Regions from separate parts of the Streptomyces sp. NPDC054849 genome, predicted to be linked through region 1. Evidence: riboswitches for the same ligand, from Rfam matches in the RefSeq annotation. Region 1 holds a riboswitch; each other region holds the start of a gene.

Evidence for each region. Region 1 has a riboswitch for cobalamin ahead of ACWGIF_RS02945 (ribonucleoside-diphosphate reductase subunit alpha). Riboswitches for the same ligand answer to the same signal wherever they lie in the genome.
Region 2: it holds a riboswitch for cobalamin, as region 1 does, so the genes downstream of both, ACWGIF_RS06815 (cobalamin biosynthesis protein) here and ACWGIF_RS02945 (ribonucleoside-diphosphate reductase subunit alpha) in region 1, are expected to answer to the same signal.
Region 3: it holds a riboswitch for cobalamin, as region 1 does, so the genes downstream of both, ACWGIF_RS13100 (hypothetical protein) here and ACWGIF_RS02945 (ribonucleoside-diphosphate reductase subunit alpha) in region 1, are expected to answer to the same signal.

Annotation. Positions count from the first base shown of each region.
Region 1 is NZ_JBSGZI010000003.1:155,185-165,574, forward strand. It holds gene ACWGIF_RS02935 (Uma2 family endonuclease) at 12-257, opposite strand; gene ACWGIF_RS02940 (GNAT family N-acetyltransferase) at 469-981, shown strand; cobalamin riboswitch at 1,022-1,153, shown strand; gene ACWGIF_RS02945 (ribonucleoside-diphosphate reductase subunit alpha) at 1,298-3,676, shown strand; gene ACWGIF_RS02950 (ribonucleotide-diphosphate reductase subunit beta) at 3,676-4,692, shown strand; gene ACWGIF_RS02955 (hypothetical protein) at 4,858-5,082, opposite strand; gene ACWGIF_RS02960 (helix-turn-helix domain-containing protein) at 5,164-6,129, shown strand; gene def (peptide deformylase) at 6,140-6,775, opposite strand; gene ACWGIF_RS02970 (tetratricopeptide repeat protein) at 6,857-7,864, opposite strand; gene ACWGIF_RS02975 (HD-GYP domain-containing protein) at 7,969-9,228, opposite strand; partial or broken gene ACWGIF_RS02980 (HD-GYP domain-containing protein) at 9,516-10,390, opposite strand, start outside.
Region 2 is NZ_JBSGZI010000009.1:79,755-90,144, forward strand. It holds partial or broken gene ACWGIF_RS06785 (neutral zinc metallopeptidase) at 1-394, shown strand, start outside; gene ACWGIF_RS06790 (VOC family protein) at 458-853, shown strand; gene ACWGIF_RS06795 (hypothetical protein) at 910-2,463, opposite strand; gene ACWGIF_RS06800 (alpha/beta hydrolase family protein) at 2,596-3,726, opposite strand; gene ACWGIF_RS06805 (anion permease) at 4,037-5,320, shown strand; gene ACWGIF_RS06810 (hypothetical protein) at 5,347-5,568, shown strand; cobalamin riboswitch at 5,679-5,832, shown strand; gene ACWGIF_RS06815 (cobalamin biosynthesis protein) at 5,870-6,862, shown strand; partial or broken gene ACWGIF_RS06820 (cobyric acid synthase) at 6,859-8,376, shown strand; gene ACWGIF_RS06825 (putative cobaltochelatase) at 8,642-10,390, shown strand, end outside.
Region 3 is NZ_JBSGZI010000022.1:46,884-57,273, reverse strand. It holds gene ACWGIF_RS13130 (STM4014 family protein) at 1-521, shown strand, start outside; gene ACWGIF_RS13125 (STM4013/SEN3800 family hydrolase) at 631-1,437, shown strand; gene ACWGIF_RS13120 (STM4012 family radical SAM protein) at 1,473-2,894, shown strand; gene ACWGIF_RS13115 (STM4011 family radical SAM protein) at 2,900-3,763, shown strand; gene ACWGIF_RS13110 (hypothetical protein) at 3,881-4,147, shown strand; gene ACWGIF_RS13105 (hypothetical protein) at 4,304-5,518, opposite strand; cobalamin riboswitch at 5,636-5,861, shown strand; gene ACWGIF_RS13100 (hypothetical protein) at 5,930-6,139, shown strand; gene ACWGIF_RS13095 (ABC transporter substrate-binding protein) at 6,368-7,357, shown strand; gene ACWGIF_RS13090 (FecCD family ABC transporter permease) at 7,363-8,451, shown strand; gene ACWGIF_RS13085 (ABC transporter ATP-binding protein) at 8,421-9,296, shown strand; gene ACWGIF_RS13080 (N-acetyltransferase family protein) at 9,420-9,971, shown strand; gene ACWGIF_RS13075 (Y4yA family PLP-dependent enzyme) at 10,111-10,390, shown strand, end outside.

The DNA of each region.
Region 1 (10,390 bases):
CTTCTGGCGGTTCAGCGCACCCAGTCCTTCAGGGACTCGGTCTGGAGGGTGACGTTGACCGGGTCAGGGAGTTCAACGTCGTTGCCGAACTCCACCGTCCGGGTGTTCGCATACCGGCGGCCGTCCGGCTCGCTGAACACGGTCACGTCGCACGCCTCCCGGTCGGTGAGCAGATACACAGGGATGCCAGTCTGCGCGTAGGCGAGGGGCTTCTCCACGCGGTCGCGCCGGTCGGTGTCAGCGTCATACGAGGTCACCTCGACGACCATCAGGACCGGGGCGGGGTCTGCCCACTCTTACGCGACCCGAGCGGTAGTCCCCGACAGCCAACCCCCGCTCCATGTGAAGCCACAATTCGGGCCGGTGCTGCATGCAGAGGCGTGCGAGCATGCCTCGCTCGCCTTCCTCGACGGTGCTGTCTCCGACGATAGTGCCGCCCGCCGGCACCCGTCCTGCACACTCGACCGCATGGACATCGTGATCAGAACTGCCGTACCCGGGGACTACGCGGAGCTGGGCGACATCACGGCGCAGGCCTACCTCGACGACGGGCTCCTGGACGCCAACGAGGACGACTCGTACGAACGCGCGCTGCGCGACGTCGCCGGCCGGGCCGCCGACGCAGAGGTGCTCGTGGCCGCCTTGGACGGCGTCCTGCTGGGTGGTGTGACCTTCGCCCCTCCCGGCTGCCGTATGGCCGACATCGCCGGGCCCGGCGAAGCCGAGTTCCGGATGCTCAGCGTGTCCCGTGCCGGCCGCGGCCGGGGCGCGGGCGAGGCCTTGGTGCGTGCCTGCATCCAGCGGGCGCGGGCCATCGAAGGCGTGACGCGCCTGGTGCTCTCGACTCAGGCCGAGAGCCCCGCCGCGCACCGGATCTACGAGCGGCTGGGCTTTGTACGGACTCCCGAGCGGGACTGGTCCCCCGTCCCCAACGTCCCCTTGTTGACGTACGCATTGGAGCTGGGCGTACTCGAGCGGTAGCGAGCCGACACAACATGTGGGGGGTCGCGCATCGACGCCCCCCCACATGTATGCTCATGGCTGCTGTCGCCGCAGGGGAATCCGGTGCGAATCCGGAACTGTCCCGCAACGGTATGAAGTGTCCGGCTACCGGACGCCAAGTCCGAGGACCTGCCGACAGCGCGCCCGGCTCGACCGAACCGGGTGCCGATTCGTCCGGGCCTCGCGGTTGGGCCGGTGGACGCCATGCGGGGGTACGCGTTCCTGTCGCGCCCGCATGCGCCCGCTCGCGCCCCGCTCCGCCGATGACCGGGCCGAGCGAGGGAGAGCTCCCGCCGTGACCATCGCGCCTTCCGCACCGCGCGCCGAGTCCGTTTCTGGCGACAACACCGAGGGCCCGGGGGCCACGCTGCTGCGTACCCTCACCGAACTGACGGCGGACCTCCCCGACACCGACCCCGGCCGGGTCGCCGCCTCCGCGCTGCGCGGCCGCAGCTCCGCCGCCGACGACGCCGAACTGCGGGGGCTGGCCACCGAGGCCGCCGCCGGACTCATCTCCGAGGACCCGGCGTACTCGAAGCTCGCCGCCCGGCTGCTGACGCTGGCCGTGCGCGACGAGGCCGCGAGCCAGGGCTCCACCTCCTTCTCCGCCTCCGTCGAGGTCGGCCACCGCGAGGGCCTCATCGCCGACCGGACCGCCGAGTTCGTACGGACCCACGCGAGCCGCCTGGACTCGCTGGTCGAGCTCACCCTCGCCGAGGGCGCCGACGACCGCTTCGGCTTCTTCGGCCTGCGCACCCTGCACAGCCGCTACCTGCTGCGCCACCCGATCACCCGTCAGGTGATCGAGACCCCTCAGTACTTCATGCTGCGCGTGGCCTGCGGCCTCGCCGCGGACGAGAGCGTCCAGGCCGTCGAGGAAGTGGCCTCGCTGTACCGGCTGATGAGCCGTCTCGACTACCTGCCGTCCTCCCCCACCCTCTTCAACTCCGGTACCCGGCACCCGCAGATGTCCTCCTGCTACCTGCTGGACTCCCCGCTGGACGAGCTGGACTCGATCTACGACCGCTACCACCAGGTCGCGCGCCTCTCCAAGCACGCCGGCGGCATCGGCCTCTCGTACTCCCGCATCCGCGCCCGCGGGTCGCTGATCCGCGGCACCAACGGCCACTCCAACGGCATCGTGCCGTTCCTGAAGACGCTCGACGCCTCCGTCGCCGCCGTCAACCAGGGCGGCCGCCGCAAGGGCGCCGCCGCGGTCTACCTGGAGACCTGGCACGCGGACATCGAGGAGTTCCTGGAACTCCGCGACAACACCGGTGAGGACCAGCGCCGTACGCACAACCTCAACCTGGCGCACTGGGTGCCGGACGAGTTCATGCGCCGCGTGAACGCCGACGCCGAGTGGTCGCTGTTCTCCCCGGCCGACGTGCCCGAGCTGGTCGACCTGTGGGGCGACGACTTCGACGCCGCGTACCGCAAGGCCGAGGCGGACGGCCTGGCCCGCAAGACCATGCCCGCCCGCGACCTGTACGGCCGGATGATGCGCACCCTCGCGCAGACCGGCCAGGGCTGGATGACCTTCAAGGACGCCTCCAACCGCACGGCGAACCAGACCGCCGAGCCGGGCACGGTGGTGCACTCCTCGAACTTGTGCACCGAGATCATCGAGGTCACCAATGACGGCGAGACGGCCGTCTGCAACCTCGGTTCGGTCAACCTGGGCGCGTTCGTCGTGGACGGCGCCATCGACTGGGAGCGGATCGACGAGACCGTCCGCACCGCGGTCACCTTCCTCGACCGCGTGGTGGACATCAACTTCTACCCGACCGAGCAGGCCGGCCGTTCCAACGCGCGCTGGCGGCCGGTGGGCCTGGGCGCGATGGGCCTCCAGGACGTCTTCTTCAAGCTCAAGCTGCCCTTCGACTCCCCCGAGGCGAAGGCCCTGTCCACCAAGCTCTCCGAGCGCATCATGCTGGCCGCGTACGAGGCCTCCTGCGACCTCGCCGAGCGCAGCGGCCCGCTGCCGGCCTGGGAGCAGACCCGCACCGCGCGCGGCGTCCTGCACCCGGACCACTACGACGTGGAGCTGAACTGGCCGGAGCGCTGGGACGCCCTGCGTGCCCGCGTCGCCCAGACGGGCATGCGCAACTCCCTGCTCCTCGCCATCGCCCCGACGGCCACGATCGCCTCGATCGCCGGCGTGTACGAGTGCATCGAGCCGCAGGTCTCCAACCTCTTCAAGCGCGAGACGCTCAGCGGTGAGTTCCTCCAGGTGAACGGTTACCTGGTGGAGGAACTGAAGCAGCTCGGCGTGTGGGACGCCCAGACCCGCGAGGCGCTGCGCGACTCCTCCGGCTCGGTTCAGGGCTTCGGCTGGATCCCGGCCGAGGTCCGCGAGCTGTACCGCACGGCGTGGGAGATCCCGCAGCGCGGCCTGATCGACATGGCGGCGGCGCGTACGCCGTTCCTGGACCAGTCGCAGTCGCTGAACCTCTTCCTGGAGACGCCCACCATCGGCAAGCTCAGCTCGATGTACGCGTACGCCTGGAAGCAGGGCCTGAAGACCACCTACTACCTGCGCTCGCGCCCCGCGACGAAGATCGCCCGCGCCGCGCAGGCCGCCGCTCCGGTGGCGCTCCCGCAGGCCGTGGCCGACGCGGAGGCGCTCGCCTGCTCCCTTGAGAACCCCGAGTCCTGCGAGGCCTGCCAGTAATGAGCTCCAACGACACCAAGAACCTCCTGGACCCGGGCTTCGAGCTCACGCTCCGCCCGATGCGCTACCCGGACTTCTACGAGCGCTACCGGGACGCGATCAAGAACACGTGGACGGTCGAGGAGGTGGACCTCCACTCGGACGTCGCCGACCTGGCGAAGCTGACGCCCGCCGAGCAGCACATGATCGGACGTCTGGTCGCGTTCTTCGCGACGGGCGACTCGATCGTCTCGAACAACCTGGTGCTGACGCTCTACAAGCACATCAACTCCCCGGAGGCGCGCCTGTACCTGTCGCGCCAGCTGTTCGAGGAGGCCGTGCACGTCCAGTTCTACCTGACGCTGCTCGACACCTACCTGCCCGACCCGGACGACCGCGCGGCCGCCTTCGACGCGGTCGAGGAGATCCCCTCCATCCGCGAGAAGGCGCAGTTCTGCTTCAAGTGGATGGACTCGGTCGAGAAGATCGACCGGCTGGAGACGCAGGCCGACCGCCGCCGCTTCCTGCTGAACCTGATCTGCTTCGCCGCGTGCATCGAGGGCCTGTTCTTCTACGGCGCCTTCGCGTACGTGTACTGGTTCCGCTCCCGCGGCCTGCTGCACGGTCTGGCCACCGGCACCAACTGGGTGTTCCGCGACGAGACCATGCACATGAACTTCGCCTTCGAGGTCGTGGACACGGTCCGCAAGGAGGAGCCGGAGCTCTTCGACGACGCGCTCCGGCAGCAGGTCGCCGACATGCTGAAGGAGGCCGTGGAGGCGGAGCTGCAGTTCGGCCGCGACCTGTGCGGCGACGGTCTGCCGGGCATGAACACCGAGTCGATGCGCGAGTACCTGGAGTGCGTCGCGGACCAGCGCCTGGTCCGCCTCGGCTTCCCGCCCGTGTACGGCTCGCAGAACCCGTTCTCCTTCATGGAGCTGCAGGGCGTCCAGGAGCTGACCAACTTCTTCGAGCGCCGTCCGTCGGCCTACCAGGTCGCGGTCGAGGGCACGGTCGACCTGGACGAGGACTTCTAGGTTTCGGTCGGCACGCGGTAGCGCCGCGAAGCCGGGATGCGGTGCACCACCGCGTCCCGGCTTCTCGCGTTTCCGGCGCCTGGTTGCCCGGCTGCCCAACTGCCCGGTCGCCCGGATGCCCGGATGCCCGGATGTCCGGTCGCCCGGTTGCCCGGAGGCCCGAGCTCAGTGGGCGACGGGTCCCCAGTGCATCGCGGCGTGCCGGGCGCGGGGCCGACGGGCGGTGGGCGGCAGGCCGCCCGCCTTCTGGCGCGGCAGCCACACGAGCCGGGTCTCGACGGCTCGCAGCTGCCGGTCGATCCGCCGGTCGCGCAGGGCCCCGTACAGGCCGGGGGCGAGCAGCAGGACGGCGATGGCAAGGACGGCGAGGTAACTCAGCAACGTGTTCATGGCTCCACTCTCGCCAGAACCGCGAAGATCGAACAGTGGCAGGACTGTCATAGAAGAGCGAATTACTGCCACACTGGGGTCATGCTGAACAACGTGGCCGTGGCCCTCCTCGACCAAGTCGCCCCTTTCGAGTTCGGGATCTTCTGCGAAGTCTTCGGAATCGACCGCAGCGATCACGGGCTGCCGGTGTACGACTTCGCCGTGTGCGCGGCGGAGGAGGGCCCGCTGACCATGGCGGGCACCGGTTTCGCGTTCGCCCCCGCCCACGGGCTGGAGCGGCTGGAGAGCGCCGAACTGATCTGCGTACCCGCCTTTCGCAACGCGGCCGAGCGCACGTACCCGGAACCCCTCCTGGCAGCGCTGCGCCGCGGCGTGGACCGGGGTGCGCGCGTGCTCAGCGTGTGCAGCGGGGCCTACGTGCTCGGCGCGGCGGGGCTGCTGGACGGCCGGCACTGCACCACGCACTGGATGCACGCCCCGGCCCTGGCGCAGCGCTTCCCGCGGGCGCTGGTCGACCCGGACGTGCTCTACGTCGACGAGGGCACGGTGATCACCTCGGCCGGCACCGCCTCCGGCATCGACGCCTGCCTGCACGTGATCCGCCAGGCGCACGGGGCCGAGGTGGCCAACACCATCGCGCGGCGCATGGTCGTACCGCCGCACCGGGACGGCGGGCAGGCCCAGTACATCCAGCGACCGCTGCCGCGCACGGCCTGCGACACGGTGGGAGAGGTGATCCAGTGGATGACCCGCCACCTGGAGGACGAGATCACCGTCGAGCAGCTCGCGGAGCGCGCGCACATGTCCCCGCGCACCTTCGCCCGCCGCTTCCTGCAGGAGACCGGCACCACGCCGTACAAGTGGGTGCTGCGCCAGCGGGTGCTGCTGGCGCAGGAGCTGCTGGAGTCCACCGACGAGACGGTCGACGCGATCGCCGGCCGCTGCGGTTTCGGCAACGCGGCCGCCCTGCGCCACCACTTCCTGCGGACCCTGGGCACCACGCCGAACTCCTTCCGGCGCACCTTCCGGGGCCCGCAGGCCGCCTAGCGTCCTGGTACTACGCGTTCGGGACGGTCTCGTAGCGCGGGGTGCCCTCTTCCATCTGCCGCAGGGCGTCCTTGCGGTCCCGCTTCGAGAGGCGGTCGATGTAGAGGTAGCCGTACAGGTGGTCGGTCTCGTGCTGCAGGCAGCGGGCGAAGTAGCCGGTGCCGCGCACCTTGATCGGGTTGCCCTGCGCGTCCTGGCCCTCGACCTCGGCGTAGTCGGGGCGGGCCAGCGAGGCGTACGCCGTGGGGACCGACAGGCAGCCCTCGTTCGAGTCGTCCAGCACCCGGGCGCCGGCCGGAAGCTCGACCAGCTTCGGGTTGACCACGACACCGGTGTGGCGCTTGCCGTCGTCGTCCGGGCAGTCGTAGACGAAGACCTTGGCGTCCACGCCGATCTGGTTCGCGGCCAGGCCCACGCCCTCGGCGGCCTTCTGGCTGGCGAACATGTCGTCGATCAGCTGCGCCAGCTCGTCGCCGAACTCGGTGACGTCCTTGCACTCCCGGTGCAGGACCGGGTTGCCGACCACCGTGATCGGACGGGCCGTACCGCGCTGACGGTGGGCGAGCTCGCGCGCCTCACAGTCCTCGGTGTCCACGACGTACCCGTCGTTCACGACCTCGACAACCTCGTTCTCCTGCTGCGCCATGTCCGCCGTACGCCTTCCGTAAGTCCCGGTCACCGATGGTCGTGGCGGCCATCGATGTGCCCGTACAGCCTACGGCCCGGCTCAGCAGACTTCTTCGAGATCCCGCCACTCCCGGGTGCCCGGGCTGTCCGCGACCCATCCGTCGAGCAGTCCGCGCACGAGACCGGCCGGCGCCGCGATGCCGCATTCGCGCTCGGGCACCCACAGGGAGCCGGAGCCGGCCGTACGGTGCCCCAGCGGTCCCGGATGCCCCGGCTCGCTGTGGTCGTGCGGATCCAGGTGCTCGCCGTCGCCCTCGTCGCTCGGCATCTCGCTCTCCGAGCAGGTCCGGCACAGGAGCCGCACCGACGAGGACCAGTCCTCGGCGGCGAAGCCGGCGTCCGAGGCCAGCTGTTCCAGCGCGTCGCGGTCGGCCTCGGTGGCCGCCTCCAGCAGCACCACCCAGGTCGGCACCGGCGACGGCGCCCACAGCTCGATCTCGTCGAACACGGGGTAGGAGGGGCCGGCCGCGGTCACCCGCTCGCCGTGCGGAACCCCGTCATGGAGCACGACCTCGCCCCAGCGCCGCCCCGAGGAGGGCAGTGGGATCGACAGGACCTCCAGCCGGGCCGGGTCCAGCCGGCGGCCCCAGACCACCTCGGCCTCACCCTCCGGCGAGAGCCGCACGGCGGCGCTGCCGAGCTCCATGCCGACCGGTTCGCCGCTGCCCTTCCCGCCCGGACCCGCGCCGTGGGGGTCTCCGGGCACTTTCAGCCCGTACGCCTGCCAGGCCCTCCGGGCCAGCGGCCAGTCCTGCAGGGCGGTCGCGGCGATCCCGACGTTCCACCAGTCCGGGGCGCCCGTCTCGCGGTCCAGCAGGGCCACGGCGCGCAGACCGGCGGCCCGCGCCTGCTCCCAGTCGTGCCGGAACTTGTGCAGCAGAGCCAGATTGAACCAGGACTCGGACAGCCAGGGCTCCAGGTCCGCGGCTCTGGTCAGAAGCGCGCCCGCGTCCTCGTACCGCCCGTCGCCGATCAGCGTGAACGCGCGGTCGGTGGCCTGCCGCCACGAGGCGGAGGGCCGATGCCGTACCTTCCCGAAGATCCTCACGATTCCCGCCTGCCGGTCCTACGGTGCAGTCCTGCGGACACTCTCACGGTCCCCCTACTGGCATCCAACCATGCCCACTCGGACGGCCGCTCATTACCCATGGGTTACCCAGGTGGGACGGGAACAACTCTGTCACGTCCGCCCCTGGCCAGAACCCTGGCCAGGCACTCAACGATCTCCGGCTGGTAGTCGTGCCCCGTCCCCAGCCGGAGCTGTTCCAGGGCGGCCAGTGAGCCGCCCGGGTGACGGCTTCCCCCGACCAGGTCGTCGTACGCATTCACGGTACGCACGATGCGGGCCAGTGCGGGCTGACGGCGGTACGGATCCGCCTGCCGCTCCACCACCAAGGCGACCTCGGCGGGCACCCCGGTCTGCCGGGCCACCTCCCCGCCCAGCCCGGCGATCCGGCGGGCCTCGGCGGCGGGCAGTTCGGCGGTGGCTCCGTCCGGGACCGGGTCGACGAGGGAGAGCTGCCCGATGTCGTGCATCAGGGCGGCGTACTCCAGCACCGTGAGCTCCCGCTCCGAGAGGCCCAGCTCCCGGCCGACGGCGCAGCTCAGGGCGGCCACCCGGCGGGCGTGGCCCGGCCGGGTGTAGCCGGCGATCTCGGTGGCGCGGGCCAGGGAGGTGATGGTCTGGCGGTAGGTGGTGCGGATCGCGGTGATCCGGTGGAAGGACAGCTGGGTCAGCAGCAGGGGCACGCTGAAGACGGGTATGGCCCACAGTCCCGCGACGGCCACGCCGAGCGCCATCACGACGCCGGTGGCACAGATCGCCGAGCCGATGCCGAGCTGGGCGTGCAGCTCGTCGCGCAGCAGAGGCCCGTACGGCCAGCCCGTGCGGGCCCCGGCCAGTACGGCGGCGAGCACGGCGTCGCACAGGGCGGTGAGGCCGAGGAGGAAGAGCAGGAACAGGACGAGGTACGGGCCCTGGCCCACCCGCTCTTCCAGGCGCCCGGAGTTGTAGAGCGGCTGGAAACAGACGGCGGCGAAGGTGACGGTGAGCACCCGGCGGGACAGGTGGTCGACGACGGGACCGCGGCCGCGGGCGACGTGCGGGACGATCCCGGCGAGGGCGGCCGCGACGACGACCGCGACGGTCTGGAGCACCCCGTGGTGGGTGGGCTGCCCGGCGTTCTGGCCGAGCAGGGCGTAGGCGAGGGCCCCGGCGGAGCCGAGCGGCGCGGTCTGGCGGTCGACGGGGCCCGGGAGGTCCCGGCGGGCGAGCTCGCCGACGGCGATCAGGGTTCCGAAGGCCAGGGCGGCGCCGGGCTCCACGACGCCGTTCCACAGGGTGTGGCCGAGGCCGACGACGGTGAGCACCCCGGCCGCGCCGCGCACGGCCCACGCGGCGATCCCCCTCACCGGACGCCCCGCGTGCCGCCCTTGTCGGAACCGTCCGCGATGACACCGGCCACCGTCGCACCGTCCGCGGTGACACCGGCCGCCGTAGCGGCGTCCCCCGCGCCGCCGTCGCCCGCCTGCCCCGGCCGGGGCGTCCCGTCCTGCGCGGGCAGGACGCGCACCGCGGCGGGGGCGCCGGCCGGCGGCGCGTCCCCGTCGCGCGGGCGGCTGCGCACCTCGGGGCTCCTGGCGCCCGCACCGGCCGGGCACGCCGGGGCGCCGAGCCCGGACCGGGGACCCTGGACGCGCGGCGCGCCCGGCCCGGCCCCGCGGTCCCCGTCCCCTGGAGCACCCTGGTCCGGCCTCGCCCCCGCGGCGGCCGCGCCGGCGGAACCGCTGATCACCTGGAGGTCCTCGTCCGAGGTGACCACCGGATGCCAGCCGTGCCGCCCGATGGCGCCCGAAAGGGCCCGTACCATCGCCGGGTCGAACTGGGCCCCCGCGCACCGCTCCAGTTCGGCGAGCGCCGTCGGCACCGGCCGGGCCCGGCTGTACGAGCGGGTCGAGGTCATCGCGTCGAAGGCGTCGGCCACCGCCACCACCCGGGCCAGGACCGGGATCTGCTCACCGGTCAGGCCGTACGGGTAGCCGGAGCCGTCGACCCGCTCGTGGTGGTGCAGGATCGCGGACCGGGCCTCCCCCAGGAAGCCGATCCCGCGCACCATCTCGTGCCCGTACTCGGGGTGCAGCTCGATGATCCGGCGCTCCTCGGGCGTGAGCGGCCCGTCCTTGCGCAGCAGCCGGGTGGGGACGCCGAGCTTCCCGACGTCGTGCAGGATCCCGGCGATGCGCACGACCTCCATGCGGTCCTCGGCCATGCCCAGCTCGCGGGCGATCATCGCGGAGGCCTGGCCGACCCGTTCGCTGTGGCCGCGCGTGTAGCGGTCCTTGATGTCGACGGCCTGGACGAGGGCGCGGATGGTGGCCTGGTGGGCGGCGCGCTCGCGGTGGTACTGGGCGAAGACCCAGCAGGAGATGTACATCGGCAGCAGGACGAGGAGGGCTGCCGGGAGCCCGTACGGGCTGCGCCACATGACGGCCATCATCAGGCCGGCGAGGCCGTGGACGCAGTGGGGGGCGAGGGAGCGGGTGAGCAGTCCGCGCCAGGCGGTGGCGGCGGGCC
Region 2 (10,390 bases), on a different contig from region 1:
GGAGGCAGGAGTCCACCAGGCGCGACGGTACGTACGGCCCGGCGGCGACGTTCTTCTTCCAGGACCGCGTGAACACCGGCTGCGGGGCGGCCACCTCGGCGGTCGGGCCCTTCTACTGCCCCGCCGACCGGCGGGTCTACCTGGACCTGGCGTTCTACGACGACCTGCGGACGAAGTTCGGCGCGAACGGCGGCCCCTTCGCCCAGGCGTACGTCATCGCCCCCGAGTACGGGCATCACGTCCAGAACCTGGCCGGGACGCTCGGATCCAGGAGAAGACCCAGGGCCGGGTCACCCCGGAGTCCTGGACGCACGGCTCGGCCGAGCAGCGCCGGCGGTGGTTCTACCAGGGCTGCCGGACCGGCGACATGGCCCGGTGCGACACCTTCCCCTGACTGTCGTCGGCGCCTGCCATGCTGATGTGACGCGGGTCACCGTCACGAGAGGGAGTGATCGTCATGGCAGGCGTTCCGTCCATCTGTCCCACGCTGGTCTACCGCGATGCGAAGGCGGCCATCAAGCTGCTGACCGAGGCCTTCGGGTTCAGCCAGGTCGCGGTGTACGAGGGTGAGGACGGTTCGGTGATGCACGCCGAACTGGCCTACGGCAACGGCCTGGTGATGCTGGGAAGCAAGGGCACCGGCGGGGTCTTCGACAAGGCCATGGAGGGCGCCGGCCCCTCGGGGGTCTATGTGGTGGTCGACGACGTGGACGCCCACCACCGGCGGGCGGCGGAGCACGGCGTGGAGATCCTGATGGAGCCCACCGACCAGGACTACGGCTCCCGCGACTACATGGCCCGGGACGGCGAGGGCAACATCTGGAGCTTCGGGACGTACGCACCGCAGGTCTGAGACCCGCGGCGCGTCCGCCCCCGCCGAACCGTGACCGTACGGGGCCAGGGGGTGTCTCAGGCGCCGCCGGTGTGGACCTGGAAGGCGGCCCGGCGGACCGCCTTGGCCAGGGCAGGGTCCGGGTGGGCCGCGGCCAGCGCGACCAGGACCTGCACGGTGCGCGGATGGCCGACCGCGCGGATCTCGTCCAGCAGCCGGGGGACGGTGGTCCGGACGGCCGAGTCAAGGTGGCGGGCCAGCAGGTCGGCCTCGCCGTGGTCGGCGATGGCGGCCGCGGTGTCCACCCAGAGCCAGGTCGACTCCTCAGCGGTGAGGACGTCCTGCGCCTCGTCGGGGTCGATCCCGTCGTACACGGCGAGCCAGAGCAGGGCATAGGGGCGCAGGGCCGGCTCGCGGACGGCCGCGCGCACCTCGGGCTCGGCGGGGGCGCCGACCACGCGCAGCGCCTCGAAGGCGAGGCCGCGCAGCAGGGCGTCCTCGCCGCGGGCGGCCTGCAGGAGCTCGGCCACGGCGTGGCCGACGGGCCGGGCGGCGAGCCAGGCCTGGTACTCGGCACGGGCCGGGCCGGGAGTGAGGCGGGCGCAGCCGTGCAGCATGGCGGCGGCGGACTGCTCGATGTTCCCGGCGGGGCTCTGTGCCGCGACGCAGATCTGCTCCAGCTTGACCCAGACGGCCCAGCTGCCGAGCGGGGTGAGCGTGGCCCGGGCGGGGCCGAGGGTGACTGCGTCCACGGCGGCGAGTCCGCCGAGGGCCCAGCGCAGCAGCCGGGCGAGCGGGACGGGACGGGTCTCGGCGGATCCGGAGGCTGCGGACGGGTCCGGTTCGGCGATGACTTTGTGTTCGGCGGCGGCCGGGGCGCCGTGTCCGGCGGCCGGGGCTTCCGGCTGGATGGCTTCCGGCTGGACGGGGGCCGGGGCTCCCGGTTCGGCGGTGGGGGCCGTCCGCGCGGACGCGGGCTCCGCGTCGTAGGGGATCTCGCACCGCTCGTCGCGCAGTTCGGTGACGCGCTGCCCGAGCAGGTCGAGCAGGTCGGGGACGGTCACCGGGCCGGCGGAGAGCTGGAGCAGGGAGAGGAGTTGGGGCATCGCCTCGACGACCTCGGCGACGGCCGCGGGGGCGATGTCGGCGGGGGCGGGGTGGACCAGCGACCAGGCGTCGAAGAGGGCGACCCAGCCGCGCAGGACGGCGGTGTCGTCGCGGTCCCAGGCGCGCAGCCGCCAGCCCGGCCGGGCGTGGCCGCCGTGCACCTCGACCAGGCCGGCGAGTCGGGCGCGGTCCCAGCCGACCTGGATCTGGCCGTGCGTCAGGCCCAGTTCCGCCGCGGCCCGTTCCACGTCGGAGGCCGCCAGGGCGCCCGTGGGGGCGGGCCTGCCGCCGTCTCCGGCGCCGAGGTTGCGCTCGGCCCAGCGGGTCAGGCGTACGGCATCGGCGAGCGAGGCCCGGGCCCGGTTCGCGAGGTCGGCCGTGGCGGGCGTCCCCGCCGGGGGCCTCGGGGCGGGGCGGGTACGCCGGTCGGTCACCGCCTTGCGGGCCGCGGCGACGGACCGAGGGGAGACGAGTCGGAGTCTGGAGTCGCGAGCCAACTGCTCATCAGGCTTTCGGGACGTCACGGAAGCAGTCTCGCCCGTCACTGGCCGAAAGCCCAAACGGAATCAGCCCTTGCCGCCGGCTACCGGAGGCGCAGACCGGGACAACACGCCCGCAGGGCCCGGTCCGTCACACGGCCTTCACATGACGGGCGCTCACATGAGGGGGGTGAGGAAGCGACGCAGGGCCTCTTCGTACCCGGTCGGGTCCGCGTTCCACATCGCCCCGTGCCCGGCCCCGGCCACGGTCTGCAGGGTGACGAGGTCGGGGCGGGCGGCGGCCAGCCTGCGCGAGGGGCCCCAGGGAGCGAGCGCGTCGTCCGGGCCGTGGAAGATCAGTACGGGGACGCGCAGCGCGCCGGGGTCCGCACCCGGCGCCCGGCGGTCGGCGCGCAGTCCCGCGCGGCCCTCGGCCGCCCGGACCGCCAGCGGCAGTACCACGGCCGGGGTGTGACGGGCCGCGGCGAGCCCGCGCAGGGTGGTGTGCCAGTCGAGCACCGGCGAGTCCAGCACCAGCCCGGAGATCCGGTCGGCCAGCGCCGAGCGCTCGGCGGCGTGCAGGGCCATGGTGGCGCCGGTGGACCAGCCGTGCAGGACCACGCGCCGGGCGCCGTAGCGCACCGCGTAGCGGATGGCGGCGTCCAGGTCCCGCCACTCCGATTCGCCGAGGTGGCCGAGGCCGTCGGGGGAGGCGGGCGCGCCGAGGTCGCCCCGGTATCCGAGGTCCAGGACGGGCAGCCGGTGGCGGTGCAGGAAGGGCATGACCACCATCGGGTGCTCGCGGCCGGCGCCGAGCCCGTGCACGGTGATCACCCACGTGTCCCGGGCTCCGGGCACGAACCAGGCGGGGAGAGCGCCGAGCTCCCCGGGGACGTCCACGTCGGCGTGGTCGAGCCCGAGGGCGGTGCGGGGGTCGCCGAGGTGCACCTGGGGGGTGAGGGCGACGCGGGTTCCGGGGCTGAGGGTGCCGTGGGTGACGGAGAGGAGCCGCCGTACGACGGTGTCGGGGTCGTGTTCGGCGTCCGGCAGCACGGGCCCGACCACGGCGTGCACACCCGGCGCGACCAAGCCGTACGTGCCGGGGCGCAGGGAGGCGAGCGAGCGGGTCAGCGCGACCCGGCCGGGGGCGGTGGAGTGGACGCTCAGGCGCGGCCCGCCGGGAAGCGGACGGCCGGGTTCGGGCCGCAGGGCCGCTGCGGCGGCGTACCTGCCGACCGCGACGGCGGCCGCTGCGGCGCCCAGAAGGGCCGTGGTCACGGCTGCTGCCGTCACTGTCGCGGTACGCACCGCTCCAGTGTCTGCGCCCCGGGTCGGGCGGGCCACCGGAGGAACTCGCTCCGCCGAGGCCGGGGGTGGGGTGATCTAGATCTCTTTCGGGGCTCCGGAAGCGGTGCCGCATGCCTCGCCGACACCACACGGAGGGGTTCATTCTCCCGGCTTTGACGTGCATTAATGGCGATATCTCCGACAGAATCAGGACGAATGCGACGATGGGGCCCCGTGCCAGTACACCGCTCCGCCGGAGTCAGTTCACCTTCCGTTCACCCAGATTGCCTACGGTCGCCGAACCACTGACGTCAAACAGAAGCCTGGGTAAATGGAGCACATAACGCTTCTCCTCGGGATCGTGATCATCACCGCTCTCGTGTTCGACTTCACGAACGGTTTCCACGACACGGCCAACGCGATGGCCACCACCATCTCGACCGGCGCCCTCAAGCCCAAGACGGCGGTGGCCATGTCCGCCGTGCTCAACCTCGTCGGCGCGTTCATGTCCGTGGAGGTCGCCAAGACGATCTCCAAGGGCCTGGTCAACGAGGAAGGCATCCAGCCAGAAGTGATCTTCGCCGCCCTGGTCGGCGCGATCCTCTGGAACCTCGTCACCTGGCTGGTGGGTCTCCCCTCCAGCTCCTCGCACGCCCTGATGGGCGGCCTGATCGGCGCCGCGGTCGCCTCCGCCGGCATCGGCGCGGTCAACGGCAGCGTCGTCGTCACCAAGGTGCTCATCCCCGCGATCGCCGCCCCGCTGGTGGCCGGCATCGCCGCGTACCTGGCCGCCAAGGTCACCTACAAGCTGGGTGACAAGGTCGGCGAGAAGACCTCCGCCAAGGGCTACCGCGCCGGTCAGATCGCCTCGGCGGGTCTCGTCTCCCTCGCGCACGGCACCAACGACGCGCAGAAGACGATGGGCATCATCACCCTGGCCCTCATCGCCGGCGGTGCGATCGCGCCCGACTCGAACCCGCCGGTCTGGGTCATCGTCTCGGCCGGTGTGGCCATCGCGATGGGCACCTACCTGGGCGGCTGGCGCATCATCCGCACCATGGGCAAGGGCCTGACCGACCTGCAGCCGCAGCAGGGCTTCGCCGCCCAGACCTCGGCCGCGTCCGTCATCCTCGCCTCCTCCAACCTGGGCTTCTCGCTCTCCACCACCCACTCGTGCTCCGGTGCGGTCATGGGTGCGGGCCTGGGCCGCAAGGGCGGTGTGGTCCGCTGGTCCACCGCGACCCGCATGTTCGTCGCGTGGGGCCTGACCCTGCCGGCCGCCGCGCTGGTCTCGGCCGGTGCCGAACTGGTCATGCGCATCGGTGACATCGGCATCGCCGCCGTCACCGTCTTCCTGGTCGGCTCCTGCCTCGCCATCTGGCTCATCTCGCGCCGCCAGGTCGTCGACCACAGCAACGTCAACGACGTGGAGCCGGTCGACGCCCACGAGCCGGGGGTCGTCACCACGGCGATCGCGGCCGTCACCGTCCCGCCGACCGTCGCCGCGGCCGGCATGACCGCCGCCGGTACGACCGCCGCGGTCACGGACGACGCCCTCAAGGCCACCATCCCGGCCGCGACGACGACCCCGGCGGCTCCGGCCGCCGCGGTCTGACCGAGACACACAGAGGAAACGGCAGTATGAAGATCGACTGGGAAGCACTCGGCTCCGTCTTCGGGGTCAGCCTCTTCGCCACCGTCGCCCTCGTGGCCCTGTTCACCCTGGGTCTGATGGGCCTGTCCAAGCACGAGGCCGCGACCGAGCAGGGCGGCACCGCCACCCTGGCCCGCAGCGGTGCATACCTCTGCTTCTCGCTCGTCGCGGCCGCCGTGACGTATGGGATCTACCTGATCGTCGCCTGATCCGCCGCCGTACGGCGCGCAGGGCGCGAAGCTCCCCCCGGGTTTCTCCCGGGGGGAGCTTTCGCATCTCCCGCTCCCACCGCACCGCAGGTCAACGGCGAGTTGACGGGCGTTCTCGGTGCGTGGTGGACTGCCCGAGCCAATACGGCGGCATGGAGAGGAAGTCCGGTGCGAATCCGGCGCGGTCCCGCCACTGTCACCGGGGAGCGCACGCCGCGCGTGCGTCCCGGGAGCCAGGAACTCTCGCCGCCGGACACGTCGAACCAGGGCGCGGACCCTGAGTGAGGACATACCTGCCACCATGCGTGCCGATCGCGTCTTCGCGTACGGCGTCACGGCGGGCCTGATCGGCGACCGGATCCTCGGTGATCCCCGCCGAGGGCACCCCGTGGCCGCCTTCGGACGGGCCGCCGCCGCCGTCGAGCGCTCCCTGTGGCGCGACGACCGCGCCCGGGGCCTCCTGCACACCCTGATGTGCGCCGGGGGCGCCGCCGCCGTCGGCGCGCTGGGCGCCCGCGCCGTGCGCTCCCGGCCCGCCGCTGCCCGTATCGCCCTGACCGCCGCCGCCACCTGGGCCGTCGTGGGCGGCACTTCGCTGGGCCGTGAGGCCCGCGCCATCGGCGGGGCGCTCGCCGCCGGGGACGTCGAGGTGGCCCGGGAGCGCCTGCCCCACCTGTGCGGGCGCGACCCGCAGGCGCTGGACGGGCAGCAGATGGCGCGCGCCGTCGTCGAGTCGGTCGCCGAGAACACCTCCGACGCGGTCGTCGGGGCCCTGGTGTGGGGGGCCGTCGCCGGCGTCCCCGGCCTGCTGGCCTTCCGGGCCGTGAACACCCTGGACGCGATGGTCGGCCACAAGTCCCCCCGCTACCTGCGCTACGGCTGGGCCTCCGCCCGCCTCGACGACCTGGCGGGCTGGCCCGGGGCCCGGCTGACGGCGGCCGCCGCCGTACTGGCCGGACCCGACCGGCGGGGAGCCGTACGGGCCTGGCGCTCGGACGCCGCCGCGCACCCCAGCCCGAACGCCGGACCCGTCGAGGCCTCCTTCGCCGGGGCCCTCGGCGTCAGACTGGGCGGGACCCTGGCGTACGGCGGCCGGGTCGAGCACCGGGCCGTACTGAACGGCGAGAAGGGGCGGCCGGTGGAGGTCGCGGACATCGAGCGGGCGGTCCGGCTGTCGCACCGGGTGACCTGGCTGGCCCTGGGCACCTGTGTGGCCTCCCGGCTGCTGGTCTCACGGCTGCAGGTCTCCCGGCTGCCGGTCCCCCGTACGACCAAGAGAGGGCGGCGCGGATGAGCGGCGCGAAGCGCGGCGGCGGACTGCTGGTCGCGGGCACCACGTCGGACGCCGGCAAGAGCGTGGTCACCGCGGGCATCTGCCGCTGGCTGGCCCGCCAGGGCGTGAAGGTGGCGCCCTTCAAAGCGCAGAACATGTCGCTCAACTCGTTCGTCACGCAGGAGGGCGCCGAGATCGGGCGCGCCCAGGCGATGCAGGCCCAGGCGGCCCGCGTGGAGCCGACCGCGCTGATGAACCCGGTGCTGCTCAAGCCCGGCGGCGACCGCAGCAGCCAGGTCGTACTGCTGGGGAAGCCGGTGGGCGAGATGAGCGCCCGCGGCTACCACGGCGGGCGTCAGGAGCAGCTGCTCGGCATCGTCACGGACTGTCTGGAGCAGCTGCGGGGCACGTATGACGCCGTGATCTGCGAGGGGGCGGGAAGTCCGGCCGAGATCAACCTGCGCCGGACCGACATCGTGAACATGGGCATCGCGCGGGCGGCGCGGTTCCCGGTGGTCGTGGTCGGCGACATCGACCGGGGCGGCGTCTTCGCGTCCTTCTTCGGGACGACCGCGCTGCTCTCCCCCGAGGACCAGTCGCTGATCGCGGGGTACATGGTCAACAAGTTCCGCGGCGACGTGTCGCTGCTGGAGCCGGGCATGGAGATGCTGCGCGGCCTGACCGGGCGGGCGACCTACGGGGTGCTGCCGTTCCGGCACGGGCTGGGCATCGACGAGGAGGACGGCCTGCGCGTCTCCCTGCGGGGCGCGGTACGGGAGTCCGTGGTGGCGCCGCCCGTGGGAGAGGACGTGCTGCGGGTCGCCGTGTGTGCGGTGCCGCTGATGTCGAACTTCACGGACGTCGACGCGCTCGCGGCGGAGCCCGGGGTCGTGGTGCGGTTCGTGGACCGGGCCGAGGAACTGGCCGACGCGGACCTGGTCGTCGTCCCCGGCACCCGGGGCACGGTCAAGGCCCTCTCCTGGCTGCGCGAACGCGGGCTCGCGGACGCGCTGGCGCGGCGGGCCGCGGAGGGCCGGCCGGTCCTGGGCATCTGCGGCGGGTTCCAGGTGCTGGGTGAGCGGATCTCCGACGAGGTCGAATCGCGGGCGGGCGAGGTCGACGGCCTCGGGATACTCCCCGTACGGGTCCGCTTCGAGCGGGAGAAGACCCTGGCGCGGCCCTCCGGGACGGCGCTCGGCGAGGCGGTCGGCGGCTACGAGATCCACCACGGCGTGGCCGAGGTGCTGGGCGGTGAGGCCTTCCTGGACGGCTGCCGGGTCGGGTCGGTGTGGGGCACCCACTGGCACGGTTCCCTGGAGTCGGACGGCTTCCGCCGGGCGTTCCTCCGTGAGGTGGCGGCGGCCGCGGGGCGCGCCTTCGTCCCGGCGCCGGACACCTCGTTCTCCGCGCTGCGGGAGGCACAGCTGGACCTGCTGGGCGACCTGATCGAGGAACACGCCGACACGCGTGCGCTGCTGCGGCTCATCGAGGACGGCGCCCCTGCGGGTCTGCCCTTCCTGCCTCCGGGCGCCCCGTGACGGCGGTGGCCCTGCGGGGCTCTCCCCCACCCCGCCCCTTCCCCGAACCGGGCTCTGCCCGGACCCGCGCCTCGAACGCCGGCGAGGCCGGGGTCGCCCTGCGGGCAATCCGGCCGCACCGGACGGACGGCAGCGGCCGAATACAGCCCCGCCTGCGTTCGGGGCGCGGGGTCCGGGGCGGACCCCGCGCAACGGCGCCGCACCCGCAGACCTCGGCCAGGCCCCCGGCGCGGACCCGCAGCTTCGAAGGAGTGAGCAACACATGAGTACGCCCTATCCGTTCACCGCAGTGGTCGGCCAGTCCGACCTGCGGCTGGCGCTCCTGCTCAACGCCGTGAGCCCCGCGGTCGGTGGTGTGCTGGTGCGCGGCGAGAAGGGGACTGCCAAGTCCACCGCCGTGCGCGCGCTGTCGACCCTGCTGCCGCAGGTCGACGTCGTGCCCGGCTGCCGGTTCTCGTGCGCGCCCGGCGCGCCGGACCCGGCCTGCCCGGACGGCCCTCACGAGCCCGGCCCGGCCGGCACCCGGCCGGCCCGCATGGTGGAGCTGCCCGTCGGCGCCTCCGAGGACCGCCTCGTCGGCGCCCTCGACATCGAACGGGCCCTCGCCGAAGGCGTGAAGGCCTTCGAGCCCGGACTGCTCGCCGACGCCCACCGCGGGATCCTCTACGTCGACGAGGTCAATCTCCTCCACGACCACCTGATCGACCTGCTGCTCGACGCCGCGGCGATGGGTGCCTCCTACGTGGAGCGCGAGGGTGTCTCCGTCCGCCACGCCGCCCGCTTCCTGCTCGTCGGCACGATGAACCCCGAGGAGGGTGAGCTGCGGCCGCAGCTGCTCGACCGCTTCGGGCTGACCGTCGAGGTCGCCGCCTCCCGCGAGCCCGCCCAGCGGGTCGAGGTCGTGCGCCGCCGGCTCGCGTACGAGGACGATCCCGCGGGATTCGCCGAGCGCTGGGCCGGTGACGAGAACGAGGTCCGCGCCCGGGTGGTGGCCGCACGGGCACTGCTCCCGCAGGTCCGGCTCGGCGACACCGCGCTGCTCCGGATCGCCGCGACCTGCGCCGGTTTCGAGGTCGACGGCATGCGGGCCGACATCGTGATGGCGCGGACCGCGACCGCGCTGGCCGCCTGGGCCGGGCGGACCGCCGTGCTCAAGGAGGATGTGCGCCAGGCCGCTCTGCTGGCCCTGCCGCACCGGCGGCGGCGCAATCCCTTCGACGCACCGGGGCTGGACGAGGACAGGCTGGACGAGATCCTCGACCAGTTCCCCGACGACGAGCCGGAGCACGAGCCCGACCCTGACCCCGACCCCGCCCCGTCGCCGGAGCCGGAGCCGGACCCGGACGCCGAGGGCCCGGACGGCGACGGCGACGGAGGCGGCCCCGACGGCGGCGGCGGGGTGCCCCCGCAGGGGGGCGGCCCTCAGGACGCGGACGCCCCGGCCGAGCCCGCCGAGACCCCCGAGGCCCCCTCGGACGCCCCTGAGGCTCCGCAGCCCTCCGCGCAGGAGGCGGGCGGCCCTGAGCAGGCCGCCGTACGGGCCGCCGAGCCGTTCCGGACCAAGATGCTGAGCGTGCCGGGGCTCGGCGAGGGCGCGGCCGGACGGCGTTCGCGCGCCCGCACCGCGCACGGCCGGACCACCGGCGCGCAGCGCCCCCGCGGCCAGCTCACGAAGCTGCACCTGGCGGCCACGGTGCACGCGGCCGCCCCGCACCAGAAGGCGCGCGGCCGCGACGGCCGCGGCCTGGTGATCCGCAAGGACGATCTGCGCCAGGCCACGCGGGAGGGCCGCGAGGGCAACCTCGTCCTCTTCGTCGTCGACGCCTCCGGCTCGATGGCCGCGCGGCAGCGCATGAGCGCGGTCAAGGGCGCCGTGCTGTCGCTGCTCCTGGACGCGTACCAGCGCCGGGACAAGGTCGGCCTGATCACCTTCCGGGGGGCCACCGCCGAGCTGGCGCTGCCGCCGACGTCCTCGGTGGACGCGGCCGCGGCCCGGCTGGAGCGGCTGCCG
Region 3 (10,390 bases), on a different contig from region 1:
GCCTCACGGGCGAGCGGGAGACCGCCGCGCTGGTCGACGCACTCGCCCCCGACGGACTCCACGTGGAACGCTGGTGGCCCAAGGCCTCCCTGGGAGGCCGCGCGGCCGACCTGCGCGTCGTCGTCGTGGCGGGCCGGGCCACCCACGCCGTGGTCCGCACGAGCCACTCGCCCATGACCAACCTCCACCTCGGCGGGACCCGCGGCGACCTGTCCGCCGTGGTCGAGGCGGCGGGCCCCGGCTGGGCCGACGCCCTGGACATCTGCGAACGGGCCGCGGCCTGTTTCCCCGGCACCCTGTGCGTCGGCGTCGACCTGCTGCCCGCGGTCGGCTGGCGGCGGTTCGCCGTCGCGGAGGTCAACGCCTTCGGTGACCTGCTGCCCGGCCTGAGCGGCCTGCCGGGCAGCGGAGCCGAGGGCCTCGACACGTACGCCGCCCAGGTCGCCGCCGCCCCGCCGTACGTACGGCACCGCGCACGTCCGCAGCACCACGCGAGGAAGCACCACCATGCAACAGCCTGAGCACGGCCCGATCCCTGGCACGTCCGAGCCCCGTGCCACCGGGACGCGCACGAACGAGCCGCGTGTGAACGAGCCCGGTGGGAACGCGCCGGAAACGGCTGGGCCCGACATGAACGAGGTCGTCGGCCGCGACGACCTGCTCCTGCTCACCCTGGACACCCTCCGGTACGACGTCGCGGCGGAACTGGCCGCAGCAGGTCGCATCCCGCATCTGGCCCGCCATCTGCCCGGCGGCGCGTGGGAGCGGCGGCATGCCCCGGGCAGCTTCACCTATGCGTCCCACCAGGCGATGTTCGCCGGATTCCTGCCCACCCCGGCCGTGCCGGGACCGCACCCGAGGCTGTTCGCCGCGCGCTTCGCCGGCAGCGAGACCACCGCCGGACGCACCTACGTCTTCGACACCCCGGACCTGGTCTCCGGTCTGGCCGCGGCCGGGTACCGCACCGTGTGCGTGGGCGGCGTCGGCTTCTTCAACAAACAGGGCGCCCTGGGCGACGTACTCCCCGGGATGTTCCAGGAGAGCCACTGGGAGCCGGAGTTCGGCGTGGCGTCCCCGACCTCCTTCGAGGCGCAGGTGGAGCGGGCGGAGCGGATCGTCGGATCCCTCGCCGCGGAGCAGCGGCTGTTCCTCTTCCTCAACGCGTCCGCACTGCACCAGCCCAACTGGTTCCACCTGCCCGGCGCCACCCGCGAGGCGGGGGACAGCCGCGCCACCCACGCCGCCGCCCTGGAGTACATCGACCGCCACATCGGCCGGCTCTTCGCCGCCATGAGCTCGCGCCGCCGCTGCTTCGCCCTCGTCTGCTCCGACCACGGCACGACCTACGGCGACGACGGCTACACCGGCCACCGCCTCGCCCACGAGGCCGTGTGGACCGTGCCGTACGCCCACTTCTTCCTGGAGCCGTCCGCATGACCGCCACCGCCACCGCTGCCGGCACCGGCACCGGCATGGACACCGCGCCCGCCCTGGCCGGCGCCGCCACCGCCGCCACCGCTGCCACTGCTGCCACCGCCACTCCCACCGAGGCGGACACCGGTCGCCAGGTCCGCCCCTACCAGAGCTACGTCTACGCCTACCCCCACAAGACCGCTTACCGCCCGCTGCCCGACCGGCCCGCCCTGCGCGACCTCTGGCGCGGCGAGGACAAGAACGCGCTCTCCCTCTACCTCCACATACCCTTCTGCGAGGTCCGCTGCGGCTTCTGCAACCTCTTCACCCGCATCGGGGCGCCCGACGGCCTCACCGGCCGCTACCTCGACGCACTCGACCGCCAGGCCGCCGCCGTCCACGAGGCCCTCGGCAACGGCGACGACGGCCCGGTCAGGTTCGTCAACGCCGCGTTCGGCGGCGGCACGCCGACCTTCCTCACCGCCGACGAGCTGACCCGGCTCTGCGACATCGCCGAGCGGCGCCTGGGCGCCGACCTGCGCGCCGTCCCCCTCTCCGTCGAGACCTCACCCGCCACCGCGACCGCCGACCGGCTCGCCGTGCTCGCCGAGCGCGGCGCCACCCGTCTCAGCATCGGCGTCCAGAGCTTCGTCGACGCGGAGGCGCGGGCCGCCGTACGCCCTCAGCGCCGTGCCGACGTCGAGGCCGCGCTCGGCCGGATCCGCGAGGCCCGCATCCCGGTGCTCAACATCGACCTCATCTACGGCATCGACGGCCAGACACCCGCCACATGGCGCGCCTCCCTGGACGCGGCGCTCGCCTGGGAGCCCGAGGAGTTGTACCTCTACCCGCTGTACGTCCGCCCCCTCACCGGCCTCGCCCGGCGCACCGCACACACCGACACCCAGTGGGACGAGCAGCGCCTGCACCTCTACCGTCAGGGCCGCGACCACCTCCTCGCCCGCGGATACGAGCAGGTGTCGATGCGCATGTTCCGCCGGGCCGGCACCGCGCCGCAGGGGCCCGACGACCACGCATGCCAGACGGACGGCATGATCGGCCTGGGCTGCGGCGCCCGCTCCTACACCTCGGCCCTCCATTACTCCTTCGACTACGCCGTCGACATGGGCGAGATCCGGTCGATCATCGACGACTACACGGCCACCGACGACTTCGGGCGCGCCGTGCACGGCAGGTTCGTCGACGGCGGCGAGGCGCGCCGCCGCCACCTCCTGCAGTCCCTCCTCCAGGCCCAGGGCATGCCGCTCGCCGACTACCGCGACCGCTTCGGCACCGACCCGTACGAGGACTTCCCCGGCGAACTCGCCGCCTTCGCCGCCCGCGGCTGGCTCGAAGGAGCCGGGGCGCAGAGCGAGGAGCTGCGCCTGACCCCGGAGGGGCTCGCCCACTCCGACGCCCTAGGCCCGGCGCTCTTCTCACCCGCCGTGCGGGCCGCCATGGCCGCCTACGATCCGAAGTAGCCGCCGTGGACCTGACCATCCTGTACCGCGGCCCGCTCGCCTCCTGCGACTACGACTGCCCGTACTGCCCCTTCGCCAAGCGTCGCGACACCGCCGCCCAACTGCGCGCCGACCGCGCGGCCCTCGACCGCTTCACCGCATGGGCGGCGGCGCAGCGCGACGACCGGCTCTCGATCCTCTTCACCCCCTGGGGCGAGGGCCTGGTCCGGTCCTGGTACCGCCGCGCCCTCGTGGACCTCTCGCACCAGCCGCACGTCGAACGCGTCGTCATCCAGACCAACCTCAGCTGCCGGACGGACTGGCTCGCCGAGGCGGACCCGGCCACCGTGGCCCTCTGGTGCACGTACCACCCAGGCCAGACGCCCTACGCACGCTTCCTGTCGAAGGTCGGGGAGCTGCACGAACGGGGCATCCGCCACAGCGTCGGCATCGTCGGCCTGCCCGAAAACCTGCCCCACGCGCGCCGGCTGCGCGCGGATCTGCCCGACCACGTCTACCTCTGGGCCAATGCCGCCGAGGGCCACACGTACACCGATGCCGAGGCGGACGACTGGACCGCCCTGGACCCGCTCTTCCCGTACAGCCGCCACCCCCACCGCTCGGCCGGGCTGCCGTGCCGCACGGGGGAGTCGGTCATTTCGGTGGACGGCGACGGCACGGTCCGCCGCTGCCACTTCGTCCGAACCGATCTCGGCAATCTCTACGACGGCTCATACCGGGCCGCCCTGAGCCCCCGGCCCTGCCCCCTGGCCGTCTGCGACTGTCACATCGGCTACGTCCATCTGGAGTCCCTCCCGCTCTACGACGTCTTCGCGGGCGGCGTCCTCGAACGCATTCCCGAGACCCGGGCGGCACCTGCGAGGCGGTAGGCGCGGCGACCCGCCGAACGGTTCACCGGTGTCCCGCGGGCAGCTCGGTGATGGCGTCGTCGCGTTCTGCCGCGCGTGCGCTCGTTACTCGCGTCCGGCAGAAGACACACTGGACCCATGAGCGAGCACCGCTTCACCCTCGACGACTCCAGCGCCCACGTCGCCCCGGACGTTGTACGCAGACCTCACTACCCGCACCACCTCCGGTACGAGAAGCCGGCGGGGGCGGCCCGGACCAGCCCCGCGGGGCAAACCCTGCGCGCTCTGTGCGACCTCACGGTGGTCACCTGCGCCTGCGGCCTCACGACGTCGGCGCTCCCGGACGCCGACGCGCGGCTCGTCTACGAGCAGCACCGCAACGTGATCCGCGACGAAATGGGCTGAGCACCAGCTCGGCGACCACGAACGGCGCCGGGCCGGCCGGCCCCGGTACCGGTGACCTCGTCCACTGCCGAAAGCAGCCCCCTGTGGCCCCGGACCCAGCAGCCCGGGGCCACACCGTTGAGCGCGCCGGTGTGGTGCGCGCTCCGATGGCGATGTCTAGTCCTGCCAGTAGAACAACAGCGTGTGGACGTCCAACGGCTCGCGGCTGCCGAAGTAGTACACCCCGAGGCCGGTGACCCGGACCGAGCCGACGGCAGGGTCGATCCAGCGGAAGCCGGCCGTTTCAAGGGCGCGGCGGACAGCCGGATCGTCGTCGTGATCGGCGGCGAAGCGGCCGAGAGTGCTGATGTGCACCTCGCGGTCGCCCGCGCCGTAGCCGATCACGTCGTAGGTACCGTCCCCCTGGCTGTTGGCCTCTCCGCAGGAGACCGGAGCCTTCGGCGCGAGTCCCGCGGCGGTGAGCGCGGCCGTGGCCCGGAGCAGCCGCTCGGCGGCATCGGAACCGGACGGCCGTTCGGTGCACAGGGCCTCGATCCGCCACCGCGGATCGCTCCGCTCCTCGCACCACTGCCCGTACTCGTGAACGATCGCCGCGCGCAGCTCCTCGTCCAGGCCGGCCACCTCGACGCGGGGCCGCCCCAGCGCCTCGTACACCCTGCGGGTCTCGGCGGTGTCGTCGGTCAGACGGTGCAGTGCGTACAGGGCCCACAGCTTCGCCTCCTGCGTCGGCGCCTCGTCCAGGTAGCCGCGCAGCCGTTCGGGGTCGGTCAGGAACGCCTGGGCGCGGTACGCGACGGCCCGGTCGGGGTCGGCGAGCGCGCCGGTCACGTCCTCACCGGCGCGCTGCCGCAGACGGACGCCGATGGAGCGGTCCTCGGGCCGGGCCCCGCCGAGTTCGGCCAGGACCTCCTCGACCCCGTACCGCGCGGCCAGTTCGTCCAGTCCCGCCTCGCCGATCTCCCGCCGGTGACGCCACGGACTGAAGGCGAGCGTCGCCAGGGCACCCGCCGCCGTGCGGTCTCCGAGCGCGGCACGGGTCTTCAGTACCGCCTCGGGCACGCGGTACGAGCTGTCCTGGATCCGGTCCTCGTGCCGTAGCCAGGGGAGCAGTTCCGGCCGGTCCGCGAGGAGGTCCAGCAAGGCGATGCGCACCTCGGCCACGTCGCCGGTGTCCTGGACGCACCCGATCAGTTCGGCCACGCGCCGCTCGGGGACCCGTCCGGCCAGCGCCTGCGCGCAGGCCCTGCGGCGCCACCACGGCTGAGCCGTATCGACCGCGCACCGTGCCAGGGAGTCCGCGTCGTACCCGCGCAGTCCCGCGGTGTCGGTCCGCCCGGCTTCGGGGCTCAGCGTCTCGATCGTCTGGGGCATCCCGGGATGCTACTCGGCGCAGCCGGGCGACCTCCTCTCCTTATTCGAACGGAGGTGGGAGACCGACCGGTTGGGGGGCTGAGCACGTGGTTCCCGCCTGCACGGTCCTTCTCACGGGTAGGCTGTCGGTGCAGCTGGTTCGCCCCGTCCGCCAGGCGGGATGCGTCGTAAGAGGGAACCCGGTGGGAATCCGGGACTGCCCCGCAGCGGTGAGTGGGAACGAGCGCCGTCATGAGCACTGGGACCGGAACCGGTCCTGGGAAGCGACGGTCAGTAGGTGCCGACCGGGAAACCGGAAGGTGTGCCCGCGAGTCCGAAGACCTGCCACTGCCCGCATGCCGAAGTGTCATGCGGGGTCCCGAAGAACATGCTCCGGGGCCTTTCTGCCGCGACTCGCGAAGGAGAGTTGACGTGGCCGACCCGACCGTCATCACCGCAGGGTGCGTTTCCAGGAGTCCGGGTGAGTCCCGGGTGACGCTCGCCCACATCACGAGTGAGCACGACACCGACCTGTACGGCGCCGTCCACGGCGGCGCGGAGACGACCTTCGTCGCGACAGACGCCGCGGGCAGAGCGCGTCCCGTCCCGGCCCGCGACATCCCCGGGCCGAACCCCTCGTAGGCGACGGGCCGTTACACCGGCCCGTGAGACGCCCTGCCCTCCCAGGGCATCGGGTCGTGCGGGGACGTCGCCTTGCCCCCCGTCGTGGCACGAAGCACCGTGCTCGACCCTGCGCGCCCCATGTGCGCCCGCATGCGCCCTCGCCATGCCGCCCCGCAGCGAGCTGCACCGGGCCGGCCGGCTTCCCCTGGGCACCATCCGAATCCATCTGCGGTGAGAGGACCACCCATGCCCCGCAACCACCCGAAATCCGTGCTGTCCGCACTGACTGTGTCCCTGCTGATATCCGGCTGCGGAGGTACGGCCACGCCCGCCGCCACCCCGTCGTCGGGTGCGATCTCGCAGGGCTTTCCCGTCACCGTCGCCAACTGCGGGGTGGAGACCACCTATCAGCGTCCGCCGCAGCGCGCCGTTTCGCTCAACCAGCACGCGACCGAGGTCATGCTGTCGCTCGGCCTGGAGAAGTCGATGGCGGGCACGGGCTATCTCGACGACAGGATCCTCCCCGAGTACCAGGCCGCCTACGACAGCGTGAAGGTGCTGTCGAAGGAATACCCGTCCTTCGAGGCGCTGTTGGAGGCCGAGCCCGACTTCGTCTACGGCGGCTGGTCCTCCACCTTCGACGAGAAGGAGGGCCGCAGCCGGGCCGCCTTCACCAAGGCGGGGATCAACACCCACCTCAACACCGAGGAGTGCCCCACCGGCCCGGTGAACGTCGCCTCCATGGACGAGGAGATCCGCACGGTCGCCAAGATCTTCGGCGTACCCACACGGGCCGAGGAGCAGTTGGGGAAACTGCACGCCACCCTCGACAAGGTCGAGACCCGGCTCACCGGCGTCACCCCGGTCAAGCTCTTCGTGTACGACAGCGGGGACACAACGGCGTTCACCGCGGGCGGCAAGGGCATCGGCAACGAGATGATCCGGCGGGCCGGCGGGGTGAACCTCTTCGCCGACCTCGACAAGGCCTTCGGCGACGTCTCGTTCGAGCAGGTGGCGCAGCGCTCCCCCGAGGCCGTCGTCATCTACGACTACGGGGACCAGTCCGTCGAGGACAAGAAGAAGTTCCTGCTCACCCACCCGGCGCTGAAGGACGTGCCCGCGATCAAGAACCAGCGGTTCGCGGTCCTGCCGCTGTCCTCCACGGTGCTCGGCGTCCGGATGCCGTCGGCCGTCGAGTCGCTGGCGAAGCAGCTTCACCCGGGCCGCGTCCAGTGACCGGGGTGAAGGTCCCGGCGGCCGAAGGGGCCGGCCTTCGCGAGGAGGGCCGGCCCGGTCCCGCGCGGCGCCCCGGGATCCCCTACAGCCTGGTCCTGGCCTTCCTGGCTGTCCTGGCGGCCTGCGCCGCCACGGCCGCGGTCGCGGCGGGCTCGGTCAGCGTCCCGGCCGAGCAGGTGTGGAGCATCCTCCTGCACCGCCTTCACCCGGCCCTCGCAGACCCGACGTGGACCCCGGTGCGCGAGACGATCGTCGTCGACGTACGCCTGCCCCGGGTCCTGCTGGCCGGCGTGGTCGGTGCGGGCCTGGCGGTGGCCGGAATGGCGCTCCAGGCCCTGGTCCGCAATCCGCTGGCCGATCCCATGTTGCTGGGCGTGTCCTCGGGCGCCTCGGTCGGCGCCGTACTCGTCCTGGTCCTGAACCTGACCGTGTTCGGGCTGTTCACCCTGCCGGTGGCCGCCTTCTGCGGCGCCCTGGCCGCCTTGGTCGCCGTCTACTTCCTCGCCCGCTCCGGCGGCAGGATGACGACGGTACGGCTGGTCCTGGCGGGTGTGGCCACGGCCGAGGTGCTGTCGGCGCTGGCCGGCTTCCTGATCGTGACCTCGAACGATCCGCACAAGACGCAGTCCGCGCTGCGCTGGATGCTCGGCGGGCTGGCCGGGACCACCTGGACCACGGTGTGGATCCCCGTCGGTGCGGTCCTGCTCGGGACGGCCGTCCTCCTCGGCGTCTGCCGTCCGCTCAATCTCCTGCTCGCCGGGGAGGAAGCCGCCGCGGCCCTCGGCCTGGACGTCCACCGCTTCCGCGGCGCCCTGTTCACCCTGGTCGCCCTGATGATCGGCACCATCGTCGCGGTCAGCGGGCAGATCGGTTTCGTCGGACTGATCATGCCGCACGTGGTGCGCCTGCTCGTGGGCGCCGACCACCGGCGCGCGCTGCCCGCCGCAGCCCTTCTGGGGGCGGCCTTCCTGATCTCCGCCGACCTCGCCGCGCGCACGCTCATGAGCCCCGAGGAGATACCCGTCGGCCTCCTCACCGCCCTCGTCGGCGGACCCTTCTTCCTCTGGCTGATGCGACGGAAGGCGACCCGGTGACGAACCGACCGATCTCCGCACCCGGTGCACTCGCCGCCGAGGGCGTCAGCGTCGTGGTGAACGGCAAGTCCCTGGTCCACCAGGCGTCGCTGCACGTGGCGCCCGGCGAGGTGGTGGGCCTGGTCGGCCCCAACGGCGCCGGCAAATCCACCCTGCTGCGCACCTTCTACCGGGCTCTGCGCCCCACCACGGGCCGCGTCCTGCTCGACGGTGAGGACGTCTGGCGGATGCCGGGCAGGCGACTCGCCCAGCGGCTGGCGGCCGTACTGCAGGAAACCTCCGGGGACTTCGAGCTGAGCGTGTACGACGTGGTCGCCATGGGCCGCACCCCGCACAAGCGGGCCTTCGCGGGCGACGACGCGGACGACCGCGCCATCATCACGCGGTCCTTGGCCCGGCTTCACGTCGACGGCCTCGCCCATGCCCCGTTCGACCGCCTCTCGGGCGGCGAGAAGCAGCGGGTACTGATCGCCCGCGCCCTCGCGCAGCGCACCGGGACCATGGTGCTGGACGAGCCGACCAACCACCTGGACCTGCGCCACCAGCTCGACGCCCTCCGGCTCGTGCGCAGGCTCGGCGTCACCGCTGTCGTCGCGCTCCACGACCTGAACCTCGCCGCGGCCTTCTGCGACCGGATCTGTGTCATGGCCGGTGGCCGCGTCGTGGCCACCGGACGGCCCGAGGAGGTCCTCACGGCCCCGCTCCTGTCCGACGTGTACGAGGTCGAGGCCGAGGTCATCGAGCATCCTCGCACCGGGGTGCCCTTCGTCAGCGTCCTGTCCGGCTGCGAACGGCCGGCCGCCGAAGGCCTGGAGGGAGGAGACACAGCCGTTCGCCAGGGCTGAGGGATCAGGCGGCGGAGCCGGCGCCGCACGGTCGGACGGCTCTGAACGGCCGGCCCAGGCGGCCCGCATCGGCCGGGGCCGAGGTGCTGCCTCCTCGGCGTCGCCTCTGGGAGGCTGGCGGACATGACGGCACACACGGCCCTCGCGTTCGAGGTGATCTCCCGACCCGAGGGCGTCACCCCTGAGCTCAGACGGCAGCTCATCGCCTGCTGGGAGACGGTGGCCAACACCGGTGGCGCGGTCATCGCCGCCGGATTCCCGCTGCCGCCGGTGAGCGCACGCGACGTCGGCCCCGTCGTGGACGAACTCGTCCACGGTCTCGATCCCCGGCGCAGCAGACTGCTCGTCGCCCTCGTCGGGGGTGCGCTCGCCGGCTGGCTGATCGTCCGGCGCGATCTCCATCCGCTCGTGGCGCATTGCGGCGTCGTCAACCACGTCCAGACCCACCCGCGGTTCCGCGGTCGCGGGATCGGCGCCGCACTGATGGGCCGGGTACGTGACGTGGCCCGGGACGAGATGGGCTTGGAGAGGCTGACACTGGCCGCACGAGCGGGACTCGGGCTCGAGGACTTCTACGGCAAGGCCGGCTGGGTGGAGATCGGCCGCCTGCCCGGCGCGTTGCGGATCGCCCCTGGTGAGGACCGGGACGAAATCCTCATGAGTCTCACCCTCTGACCGTCCCGATCCAGCCGTCCGGCGACGTGTTGCGGTCCCTCCTCCGCCGGGCGGGGCGCAAAGTGCCCGGCGGGAGTTACGGTCGTATGGCCGTTTGCCGAAACCGGTACGTATGCCTCGTCGGGGAGGAACAGCTGGGATGAGCAACGCACCGCTGTACCTGGAACCGCGTCTGGAACAACGCCTGGCGGCCCTGCTCGGGTCGGCGTCGTTCCTCCACATGCTCGTGGCCGCACTGGGATCGCCCCTCAACATCGTGCTGCCGGAACAGATCGCGGAGAACGCGGAGCGCTTCCGCTCCGTCTTGCGCCGGCACCAGCTCGCCGGCCGGGTCTTCTTCGCGCACAAGGCGAACCGCTCCAGCGCCCTGGTGCGGCGGCTCGCGCCGACCGCCGCCGCCCTGGACGCCGCGTCCGTCG